Regions from separate parts of the Stutzerimonas decontaminans genome, predicted to be linked through region 2. Evidence: predicted binding sites of a transcription regulator. Region 2 holds the regulator's gene; the other holds the start of a gene.
The links. Region 2 encodes sigma-54, which starts transcription at its own class of promoters, with help from an activator protein. Its sites were predicted from a motif close to ANTGGCATNNANNTTGCTNT; they were not measured.
Positions count from the first base shown of each region.

Region 1: a site for sigma-54 is predicted at 2,711-2,730, ahead of flgB (flagellar basal body rod protein FlgB). Genes of this name have one in related genera too.

Region 1 is NZ_CP007509.1:3,243,211-3,248,524, reverse strand. Features, by position in the region: gene flgA (flagellar basal body P-ring formation chaperone FlgA) at 1-693, opposite strand, end outside; gene UIB01_RS14800 (chemotaxis protein CheV) at 782-1,714, shown strand; gene cheR (protein-glutamate O-methyltransferase CheR) at 1,704-2,573, shown strand; gene flgB (flagellar basal body rod protein FlgB) at 2,772-3,176, shown strand; gene flgC (flagellar basal body rod protein FlgC) at 3,187-3,630, shown strand; gene flgD (flagellar hook assembly protein FlgD) at 3,650-4,333, shown strand; gene UIB01_RS14775 (flagellar hook protein FlgE) at 4,366-5,314, shown strand, end outside.
Region 2 is NZ_CP007509.1:996,588-1,001,901, reverse strand. Features, by position in the region: gene lptA (lipopolysaccharide transport periplasmic protein LptA) at 1-243, shown strand, start outside; gene lptB (LPS export ABC transporter ATP-binding protein) at 243-968, shown strand; gene UIB01_RS04565 (RNA polymerase factor sigma-54) at 1,114-2,622, shown strand; gene hpf (ribosome hibernation-promoting factor, HPF/YfiA family) at 2,698-3,006, shown strand; gene ptsN (PTS IIA-like nitrogen regulatory protein PtsN) at 3,014-3,478, shown strand; gene rapZ (RNase adapter RapZ) at 3,494-4,351, shown strand; gene UIB01_RS04545 (HPr family phosphocarrier protein) at 4,365-4,637, shown strand; gene pmbA (metalloprotease PmbA) at 4,679-5,314, opposite strand, start outside.

The DNA of each region.
Region 1 (5,314 bases), 2.2 Mb from region 2:
GATGCGGCCCGAACGCTGGTTCTTCACGGGAATCTGCTTGCCTGGGACGCCATCTGACATGGCCTCGCCAGGCATCCGGACGCTTATCGATCCGCTTCTGGCGGTAATGATGACCTGATCGCCCTTGCGTACAACCTTGGCCAATTCCATCTGGTTCGGCGTAATGACCTGGTCCGGTTGTGTCGGGCGAGTCAGCTTGTTGCCCAGCACCTCCTCCAGTCGCGTTAGGTAGCCCTGATTGAGGTTGGATACGTCCCGCTCGGCAAGGCTTACGTCCGCGGCGCTCAGCACCGTATCGCGTAGCAACGACCGGTTGGCGACGACCACCTCGCGGTAGAGCCTAACCTGCGCGGGGACGAAGACTGACCATGGACTGCTGCCCTCGCAACTGACCCGTACCGTGACGCGCCCCATCGGTGGAGCGGAGTTGCCAAGGCTGGCCGCGAGCAGTTGGTCACACTGATTCAGGCGGAGTCTTGGGTCCAGTCGGCTGACAACGATCTCATGGCGCGCATCAATGTTGCTGCGGCTCAAATAGTCTTTCACTGTCTCCTCAAGAAACTGCTCGGTCACGTCGATAAGCTGTTCAGGATGTGACATGGTTGACGCATGGGTGAAAGAGCTCATCGCGCACAGCGCTGCTAGCAGCAAACAACTGCACAGCTTTTGGCGACCGCGCCGGAAAATGGTCATATGGACGTTCATATCCCAATCAAAGCAAGGGGCGTGCCGCGTCGTGTCGTCTGGCCCCGAACGTCTGCAAGCAGAGAGGAAGACTGGCATGGCCGGTGTATTGGATTCGGTTAACCAGCGTACCCAATTGGTGGGGCAGAACCGCCTGGAGTTGCTGCTGTTTCGTCTCGAAGGCGACCAGCTTTATGGGATCAATGTGTTCAAGGTTCGCGAAGTACTGCAGTGCCCTCGTCTGACCGTTATGCCGAAGTGCGGTCGGGTGGTGCGGGGGGTTGCGAGCATTCGTGGCACCACGTTACCGATCCTCGATCTATCGCTTGCAACAGGCAAGTCGGCGCTTATGGATCTGCAGAACTCCTTTGCGGTGATTACCGAGTACAACAACCGGACGCTGGGTTTTCTGGTGAGTTCGGTCGAAAGAATCGTCAATTTGAACTGGGAGGCGATACTGCCGCCGCCAAAGGGGGCGGGGCGTGATCATTACCTCACCGCCGTGACCCACATCGACAACAAGCTCGTCGAGATCATCGATGTGGAGAAGGTCCTGGCGGAAGTGGCGCCCACCTCGGAGGAGGTTTCTTCGGGGGTGGTCGATGCCGACACTCGAGCCAAGGCGCTCTCCTGTCGCGTTCTGATCGTCGATGACTCATCGGTGGCGCGTAAGCAGATCACTCGCTGTCTGGAAAATATAGGCATCGAGGTCGTCAAGTTGAACGACGGGCGCGAAGCGCTGAACTATCTGAAGCGGATGGCAGACGAAGGCAAGAGCCCGGCAGAAGAGTTTTTGATGATGATTTCCGATATTGAAATGCCGGAAATGGATGGCTATACCCTGACAACCGAGGTGCGACACGATCCGCGAATGCACGGTATGCATATACTTCTGCATACTTCCCTTTCCGGCGTGTTCAACCAGAACATGGTGAAGCGGGCAGGCGCGGATGATTTCCTCGCCAAGTTCCAGCCTGATGATCTCGCTGCCCGCGTGGCCGAGCGGATCAGGCAGGCGGATGCAAACTGAGGCTAGCTCCTCTCATGATGGTGAGGCTTTATTGGTGTCAGTCGATCTGGATTTCGAGCAGTTCCGGGTATTTCTTGAAAAGACGTGCGGCATTCTCCTGGGTAGTAACAAGCAGTATCTGGTTTCCAGCCGCCTGAACAAGCTGATGGAACAGCAGGGAATCAAGACGCTGGGCGACTTGGTGCGAAAAATCCAGGCGCAGCCGCGTGGGGGGTTGCGAGAGCTGGTCGTCGATGCGATGACGACCAACGAAACTCTCTGGTTTCGTGATACTTACCCGTTCGAAGTGCTGAAAAGTCGCGTTTTACCGGAGATGCTCAAGGCAGGGTCCGGACAGCGCCTGCGGATCTGGTCGGCTGCCTGCTCGTCGGGGCAGGAGCCCTACTCGCTGTCGATGGCGATCGACGAATACGAACGCAGCAATCCGAGCCAGGCAAAGACCGGTGTGCAGATCGTTGCCACAGAGCTTTCGGGCGCGATGCTTGCGGCCTGCAAAGCCGCCGAATACGACAGCTTGGCAATAGCTCGTGGTTTGTCCAGCGACCGTTTGCAGCGCTATTTCGATGTGAAGGCTCCGGGGCGTTGGGCGGTAAAACCGGCGATTCGTTCGCGGGTCGAGTTCAAGGTTCAGAACCTTTTGGACAGCTACGCGGCGCTGGGCAAGTTCGACATCGTGTTCTGCCGGAACGTGCTGATCTATTTCTCCGCTGATGTGAAGAAGGACATCCTCAAGCGTATTCACGCGACGCTGCGTCCGGGGGGGTATCTCTTTTTAGGAGCATCCGAAGCTCTTAACGGGCTTCCCGAGCTATACCAGATGGTCCAGTGCAGCCCAGGCATCATCTACAAGGCGAAATGATCAGCGCTGCCTCTAGCGGCAGAAAACCGTCATGCAAGATGGCGGTTGTGGCAGGAAAGCGGTAAAGGCTTGCCGCTTTTGACGCTCCATCCTCAGTCGTTTCTGCTATAACCTTTGTAAATCAATACCTTGTGCCTGATGGCATGGCCTTTGCTGGGGTTTGCGCAAGCAGACTTGTATCCGGCAGAGGTCCAGATCATGAGCATCAGTTTCGACAAGGCATTGGGTATCCATGAGAAGGCGCTTGGCTTTCGCTCGCAGCGTGCCGAGGTGCTGGCCAACAACATAGCCAATGCCGATACGCCTAACTACAAGGCGCGGGATCTGGACTTCAGCAGTGTGCTGGCCGAGCAGTCGGCGCGCAGTCAGGGCGGTTTCGGCGTGACACGGACCAGTGACAGGCATATCGCCGCCGAAGGGTTGGAGATCGCCGATGCATCCCTGCGCTTCCGAACGCCCGCACACCCGTCGCTTGATCAGAACACCGTCGATCTGCAGATCGAACAATCCAACTATGCGAAGAACGCCGTGGACTTCCAGGCGAGCTTCACCCTGCTCAACAGCAAGTTCAGGGGGCTGATGAGCGCCCTGCGCGGCGAATAAGGAGTAGCCCATGTCTCTTAGCAGCGTATTCAACATTGCCGGCAGCGGCATGAGTGCCCAAAGCACCCGCCTGAACACCATATCCAGCAACATCGCGAACGCCGAAACCGTATCGTCCAGCGTGGATCAGACGTACCGCGCGCGCCATCCGGTATTTGCCACCGTCTTTCAACAAGCCAATGGTCAACCCGATCAATCGCTATTCGCAGGGCAGGATCAGGCCGGGGTGGGCGTCCAGGTGTTGGGTGTAGTGGAGGATCAGAGCGAGCTTCAGGCGCGTTACGAGCCCAACCACCCGGCAGCGGATGAAGCAGGTTACGTCTACTACCCGAACGTCAACGTGGTGGAAGAGATGGCAGACATGATTTCAGCCAGTCGCGCGTTCCAGACCAATGCCGAGCTGATGAATACGGCCAAGACCATGTTGCAGAAAGTGCTGACGCTGGGTCAGTGATTCATACGAGAACGCATTCATGAGCACTACAAACGGCGTCGGTGGCACCAGCTCGATACTCGACCAGTATCAGTTCGGTGAGAACCGTGAGGTGAAGGGCAACGACCTTGGCAAGAATGAATTTCTTGAGCTCCTGGTCGCTCAGCTGAACAACCAGAACCCGCTAGAACCGCAGGAGAATGGCGAGTTCATCGGCCAGCTGGCGCAGTTCAGTACGGTTGAGGGCGTTGAAAAGCTGAACTCGAGCATGCAGACCATCCTGTCCGGGTATCAGTCGTCCCAGGCGTTGCAGGCGTCCTCGCTGGTTGGCCGCAAGGTGATCGTGCCGACTGACAAGGCGGTGGTGGATACCAGCGAAACGTTCAAGGCCAGCCTTGTGCTGCCAACCTCGAGCAGCAATGTGTTCGTGAATATCTACGACAGCACTGGCGCCGCGGTTGGCCGCGTCAACATGGGGCAGCAGGAAGCCGGGAATATTTCGTTCATGTGGGATGGCAAGGATTCCAGCGGCAATGTCTTGCCGCCGGGCACCTATCGCTTCGAGGCCCAGGCTACCTATCAAGGGGAAACCAAGGGTCTGTACACCTTGCTGCCGGCTAACGTCGACAGCGTCACGCTTGGGCAGAACGGCGGGGAGCTGATGCTCAACCTTGCCGGTATCGGCAGCATCGGCCTTTCCCAAGTCCAGATCATCGGACAATAACCGCCGCACACTCTCGGCAAAGGAGCGATTCAATGTCCTTCAATATCGGTCTTAGCGGCCTGCGTGCCGCGAGCAAGGATCTCAACGTCACCGGCAACAACATCGCCAACGCCGGCACTGTGGGCTTCAAGCAGTCGCGCGCGGAGTTTTCCGATGTATATGCGGCTTCCGTGCTCGGCACGGGCAAAAACCCACAGGGCAGCGGCGTGCTGATGTCCAATATTTCCCAGCAGTTCAATCAGGGGAATATCAACTACACACAGAACGCGCTGGATCTGGCCATTAACGGCAATGGTTTCTTTCAGGTCAGTAACAATGGCGCAGTAAGTTATACCCGCGCCGGTTATTTTGGCACTGATCGCGAAGGTTTCCTGGTCGACAACTTCGGCTACAAGCTGCAGGGTTTCCCGGTGGATGGGAACGGCAATCTGCAGAATGGTGTAGTTGGTGATTTGCAAATTCAGACTACCAATCAGTCGCCGAAGGCGACCAGCCAGATCAACACCGCTTTCAATCTGAACTCGACGCAGAAGGCTCCGGTTACCTGGCAGTCCGCCTATGACGCTTCGCTGCAGCCAGCCTATGACGCCGCCTATAACACCTCGCTTACCACTGCAGGGCAGGCTGCATATGACGCGGAGTTCGCGCTGAGCGGTGACCCAGCGCTTGCTGAAGATGCACGCGCTGCCGCACTCGTCGACACAACAAATATTACCAATGCGCAGGCCGCGGGAAATGCTGCCAAGGCGCTGCCGGCCAATCAGGCTGCAGCCCTGACTGCCGCTAATGGGACGTTTAACCCCGCCGATCCTACGACTTACAACAGTTCTACTTCGCTGAACATTTACGACTCGCAGGGTAATGCACACGTCATGACGCAGTATTTCGTCAAGACCGGTGCCAATACCTGGGATATGAAAGTGCTCATCGATGGCCGCAATCCGGCCGATCCTGCACAGGAGCCGCCTCAGCCTTACGTCA
Region 2 (5,314 bases):
GTCAAGGCCTATGGCCTGACCATCCAGTACTTTGCAGCCAACGAGCGCATCGTGCTGATCGACCAGGCCAAGGTGGTTCAGGAAGGCAACACCTTCGAAGGCGAGAAGATCGTCTATGACACCCGCCGCCAGATCGTCAACGCTGGCCGCGCCACCAATGCCGACGTCACCACACCGCGGCCGCGCGTCGACATGGTGATCCAGCCACGCAAACGCGACCAGGCCGCGGAGCAGCCCGAGTAATGGCCGTCCTCAAAGCCCAGCATTTGGCCAAGAGCTACAAGAGTCGTCAGGTCGTGCGCGACGTCAGCCTGTCCATCGAGAGCGGGCAAATTGTCGGCCTGCTCGGCCCGAACGGCGCCGGTAAGACCACCTGTTTCTATATGATCGTTGGCCTGGTAAACGCCGATCAGGGCCGCGTGCTGATCGATCAGAACGACGTCACGCACCTGCCAATGCATGGGCGCGCCCGCGCCGGCATCGGCTACCTGCCACAGGAAGCGTCGATCTTTCGCAAGCTGTCGGTCGCCGACAACATCATGGCGATTCTCGAGACGCGCAAGGATCTGGACCGCAGCGGCCGCCAGCAGGCTCTAGAAGGCCTGCTGCAGGAGTTTCACATCAACCATATCCGCGACAGCCTCGGCATGAGCCTGTCTGGCGGCGAACGTCGCCGGGTGGAGATCGCCCGAGCGCTGGCCACCGCGCCGAAGTTCATCTTGCTCGACGAGCCATTCGCCGGAGTTGACCCGATCTCCGTCGGCGATATCAAGCAGATCATCCATCACCTCAAGGCCAAGGGCATCGGCGTGCTGATCACCGACCACAATGTCCGTGAAACGCTGGATATCTGCGAAACAGCCTACATCGTCAATGACGGACAACTGATCGCCGAAGGCGACGCACAGACCATCCTCAGTAATCAGCTGGTCAAGGAAGTCTATCTGGGCCACGAATTCCGTCTCTAAGACGGTTTTTTTGCTCGGCTCGGCAAATCGGCTCTAGGCAAAGGCTTCGCCGGCAGGCATATAATTTGCTTTCGCCGGCGCCTGGCGCGCGGCATGTCGGAATGGGCGCGGTTGCGCCGGCATAAAAGGTTCGAAGTCCTCTGCCATGAAACCATCGCTAGTCCTGAAGATGGGCCAGCAGCTGACGATGACACCGCAGCTGCAACAGGCCATACGGCTCCTCCAGCTATCCACCCTCGATCTGCAACAGGAGATCCAGGAGGCGCTGGACTCCAATCCCATGCTCGAGCGTGAAGAAGACGGCGACGACTTCGACAGCTCCGATCCAATGGCCGAGGCTGTCGATCGGCCGGGCGATACCGGCATGGAGAAGAGCAGCAGCCAGGAAAGCACCTACGAGGAGCCCTCGCATAGCGGTGAGAGCGCCGAGGACGGCGATTGGGGTGAGCGCATCCCCAGCGAGCTGCCGGTCGACACGGCCTGGGAAGACATCTACCAGACCAGCGCCAGCAGCCTGCCCAGCAACGATGACGACGAGTGGGACTTCACCAGCCGTACGTCGAGCGGCATCAGCTTGCAGAGCCACCTGCTGTGGCAACTCAACCTAGCGCCCATGAGCGACACCGACCGACTGATCGCGACCACGCTGATCGACTGCATAAACGATCAGGGCTATCTCGAAGAATCCCTGCAGGAAATCGTCGACTCGTTCGACCCGGAGCTGGAAATCGAACTCGACGAGGTTGAGGTCGTCCTGCGTCGCATCCAGCAGTTCGAACCGGCCGGCATAGGCGCCCGCGACTTGCGCGAATGCCTGCTACTGCAACTGCGCCAGCTACCTGAGCAGACGCCTTGGCTGAGCGAAGCCCAGCGCCTGGTCAGCGATTACCTGGACGTGCTTGGCAGCCGCGACTACAGCCTGCTGATGCGACGGATGAAGATCAAGGAAGACGACCTGCGCCAGGTCATCGAACTGATCCAGAGCCTGAACCCACGCCCAGGCTCGCAGATCGAGGCAAGCGAACCGGAGTACGTGGTGCCCGACGTGATCGTGCGCAAGCACAACGATCGCTGGCTGGTCGAACTGAACCAGGAAGCCATGCCACGCCTGCGGGTCAACGCGCAGTACGCCGGCTTCGTCAAACGCGCCGATTCCAGCGCCGACAACACCTTCATGCGCAACCAGTTGCAGGAGGCCCGCTGGTTCATCAAGAGCCTGCTCAGCCGCAACGAAACACTGATGAAGGTGGCCACCCAGATCGTCGAGCACCAGCGGGCCTTCCTGGAGCATGGCGACGAAGCGATGAAACCACTGGTACTGCACGACATTGCAGAAGCGGTGGGGATGCATGAATCGACCATTTCTCGTGTAACGACGCAGAAATACATGCACACGCCGCGGGGCATCTACGAACTCAAATACTTCTTCTCCAGCCACGTCAGCACGGCTGAAGGCGGCGAATGCTCGTCCACCGCAATCCGCGCGATCATCAAGAAGCTGGTCGCCGCGGAAAACCAGAAAAAGCCGTTGAGCGACAGCAAGATCGCTGGTTTACTGGAAGCGCAGGGCATCCAGGTGGCCCGCCGTACAGTTGCGAAATACCGTGAGTCGCTCGGTATCGCACCGTCCAGCGAGCGCAAACGTTTGCTGTGATCGGCCCCTGGTCGAACTGTCCCGGCGGCAGGCCCAATCAGCCTGCTTTTCGCACAAGGCAAAGGAGATAGCAGTATGCAAGTCAACATCAGCGGTGTTCATCTGGAAGTAACCGACGCCCTGCGTGACTACATCGAGGAGAAATTCGACCGGCTTGCTCGCCACTTTGACCGCATCATCAGTGTTCAGGTGATTCTGCAGGTCGAGAAGCTCAAGCAGAAAGCCGAGGCAACCCTGCACGTCGCCGGCCGTGAAGTAGTGGCCATTGCCGATCATGAAGACATGTACGCTGCCGTCGACCTGCTGGTCGACAAGCTCGATCGCCAGCTGATCAAGCACAAGGAGAAGCAGCTCGACCACACTCAGGGCGCTGTCACCCGCTGACTCCACTATGATCCGACTCGAAAACATCCTTACCCCCGGACGTTCCCTGGTGAACGTCCCGGGTGGTAGCAAGAAACGCGTTCTGGAGCAGATCGCCAAGGTGATCGCCCAAGACCTTATCGATCTCGATTCCCAGACCATCTTCGAAAACCTGATCGCCCGGGAGAAGCTGGGCTCCACCGGCTTCGGCAACGGAATCGCTATTCCGCATTGCCGTATGGTCGGTTGTAACGCTCCGCTGAGTGCCGTCCTGCGCCTGGAGACGCCTGTCGATTTCGATGCCATCGACGGGGCTCCGGTGGACCTGCTCTTCGTTCTGCTGGTACCGGAAGCAGCTACCGACGAACATCTTGAGCTGTTGCGCCAGATCGCCAGCATGCTCGACCGCGAAGATGTGCGCCAACGCTTGCGTGAAGCGCCAACCAACCAAAGCCTCTATCAGGTCGTAGTCGACGTGCAGAACGGGGCCTGACGAAATGGGCAATCGATGCGGCTGATCATCGTAAGTGGGCGCTCAGGCTCGGGTAAAAGTACCGCGCTGAATGTGCTCGAAGACAACGGTTTCTACTGCATCGACAACCTGCCTGCCGGGCTGCTGCCGGAACTTGCCGAGCGCGCCCTGTTGCATACCGAGCTACTGCATCCGCAGGTCGCCGTATCGATCGATGCGCGCAACCTGCCCAGCCAGCTCAAGCGCTTTCCGGAACTGCTCGAAGAAGTCCGCGCCCGGCACATCCTCTGCGATGTGCTCTATCTGGACGCCGATGACGAAACCCTGCTCAAGCGCTTCTCGGAAACCCGGCGCCGTCACCCACTGACCAACGAAACCCGCTCGTTGGCCGAAGCGATCCACGATGAGGAGCTGCTGCTGGCTGCGATCATCGATCACGCCGATCTGAAGATCGATACCACGCACCTGAACCTCTACCAACTGCGTGACGTGCTCAAGCTGCGCCTGCTCAACAAACCGGAGCCGGGCACAGCTTTTCTGATCGAGTCGTTCGGGTTCAAGCGAGGCATGCCCGTCGACGCCGATCTGGTCTTCGACGTGCGCTGCCTGCCCAACCCGTACTGGAAAGCCGAATTACGCGACTTCTCTGGACTCGACCAACCCGTGGTGGACTACCTCGCTGCTCAGGCCGATGTGGAGGAAATGTTTCAGGACATCCACGCCTATCTGAGCAAATGGTTGCCGCGGTTTGCCGCCAGCAACCGAGCCTACGTTACCATCGCCATTGGCTGCACCGGCGGGCATCACCGCTCGGTCTACCTGGCCGAACGCTTGGGCCAGGCCCTCAGAGAACCGCTGAAGAACCTGCAGGTCCGTCATCGGGACCTCGCTTAGGAATACCTGCCCAATGCCCGCCCGCGAAGTAACCATCATCAACAAACTCGGCCTGCATGCTCGTGCTGCGGCCAAGTTCGTCGCCGTAGCCAACCGCTTCCCCTGCACGATCCGCGTGGGCCGGTGCCCGGAAACACTGGTTGACGGAAAGAGCATCATGGCCGTCATGATGCTTGCGGCAAGCCAGGGCACCTCGGTGCATCTGCTCACTGAAGGTGAGCAGGAAGACGATGCCCTGAATGCCCTGATCGAGCTGATCGACGACTACTTCGAAGAGGGCGAGTAAAGACCGGGCGCGGACCTTAATCGCCGCGCACCGCGCCTACCTCACTTGCCAGCAACCATCATCCGCTCGATCAGCACTGAGCCGGTTCGGACATTACCGCGCGTTTCCACATCGCAGCCCACCGCGACGATCTGACGGAACATGTCGCGCAGGTTGCCTGCGATGGTCACCTCCTGCACCGGGAACTGGATCTCGCCATTCTCGACCCAGTAGCCACCAGCACCACGCGAATAATCGCCGGTGACCAGGTTCAGTCCCTGGCCCATCAGTTCAGTCACCAACAGACCACGCCCCATGCGGCGGATGAGCGCCGCCTGATCCTCGTCACCGTGACTGACGAACAGGTTATGCACGCCTCCGGCGTTGGCCGTACTCGGCAGGCCCAGCTTGCGCCCGGAATAGGTCGAGAGCACATAGGACAGCAGACGGCCATTCTCCACGAAGGGCTTGGCATAGGTCGCCAGACCATCACCATCGTAGCTGGCACTGCCAAGCGCGCGCGGAATATGCGGACGCTCATCGAGGCTCAACCATTCGGGGAACAGCGTCTTTCCTAGTGCATCCTCGAGATAGGATGCCTTGCGATACAGGTTGCCGCCGGATATCGCCGCGATGAAATGGCCGAAAAGACCAGTAGCCAGCTCAGGAGCAAACAGCACCGGCACTTCGCAGGTCGG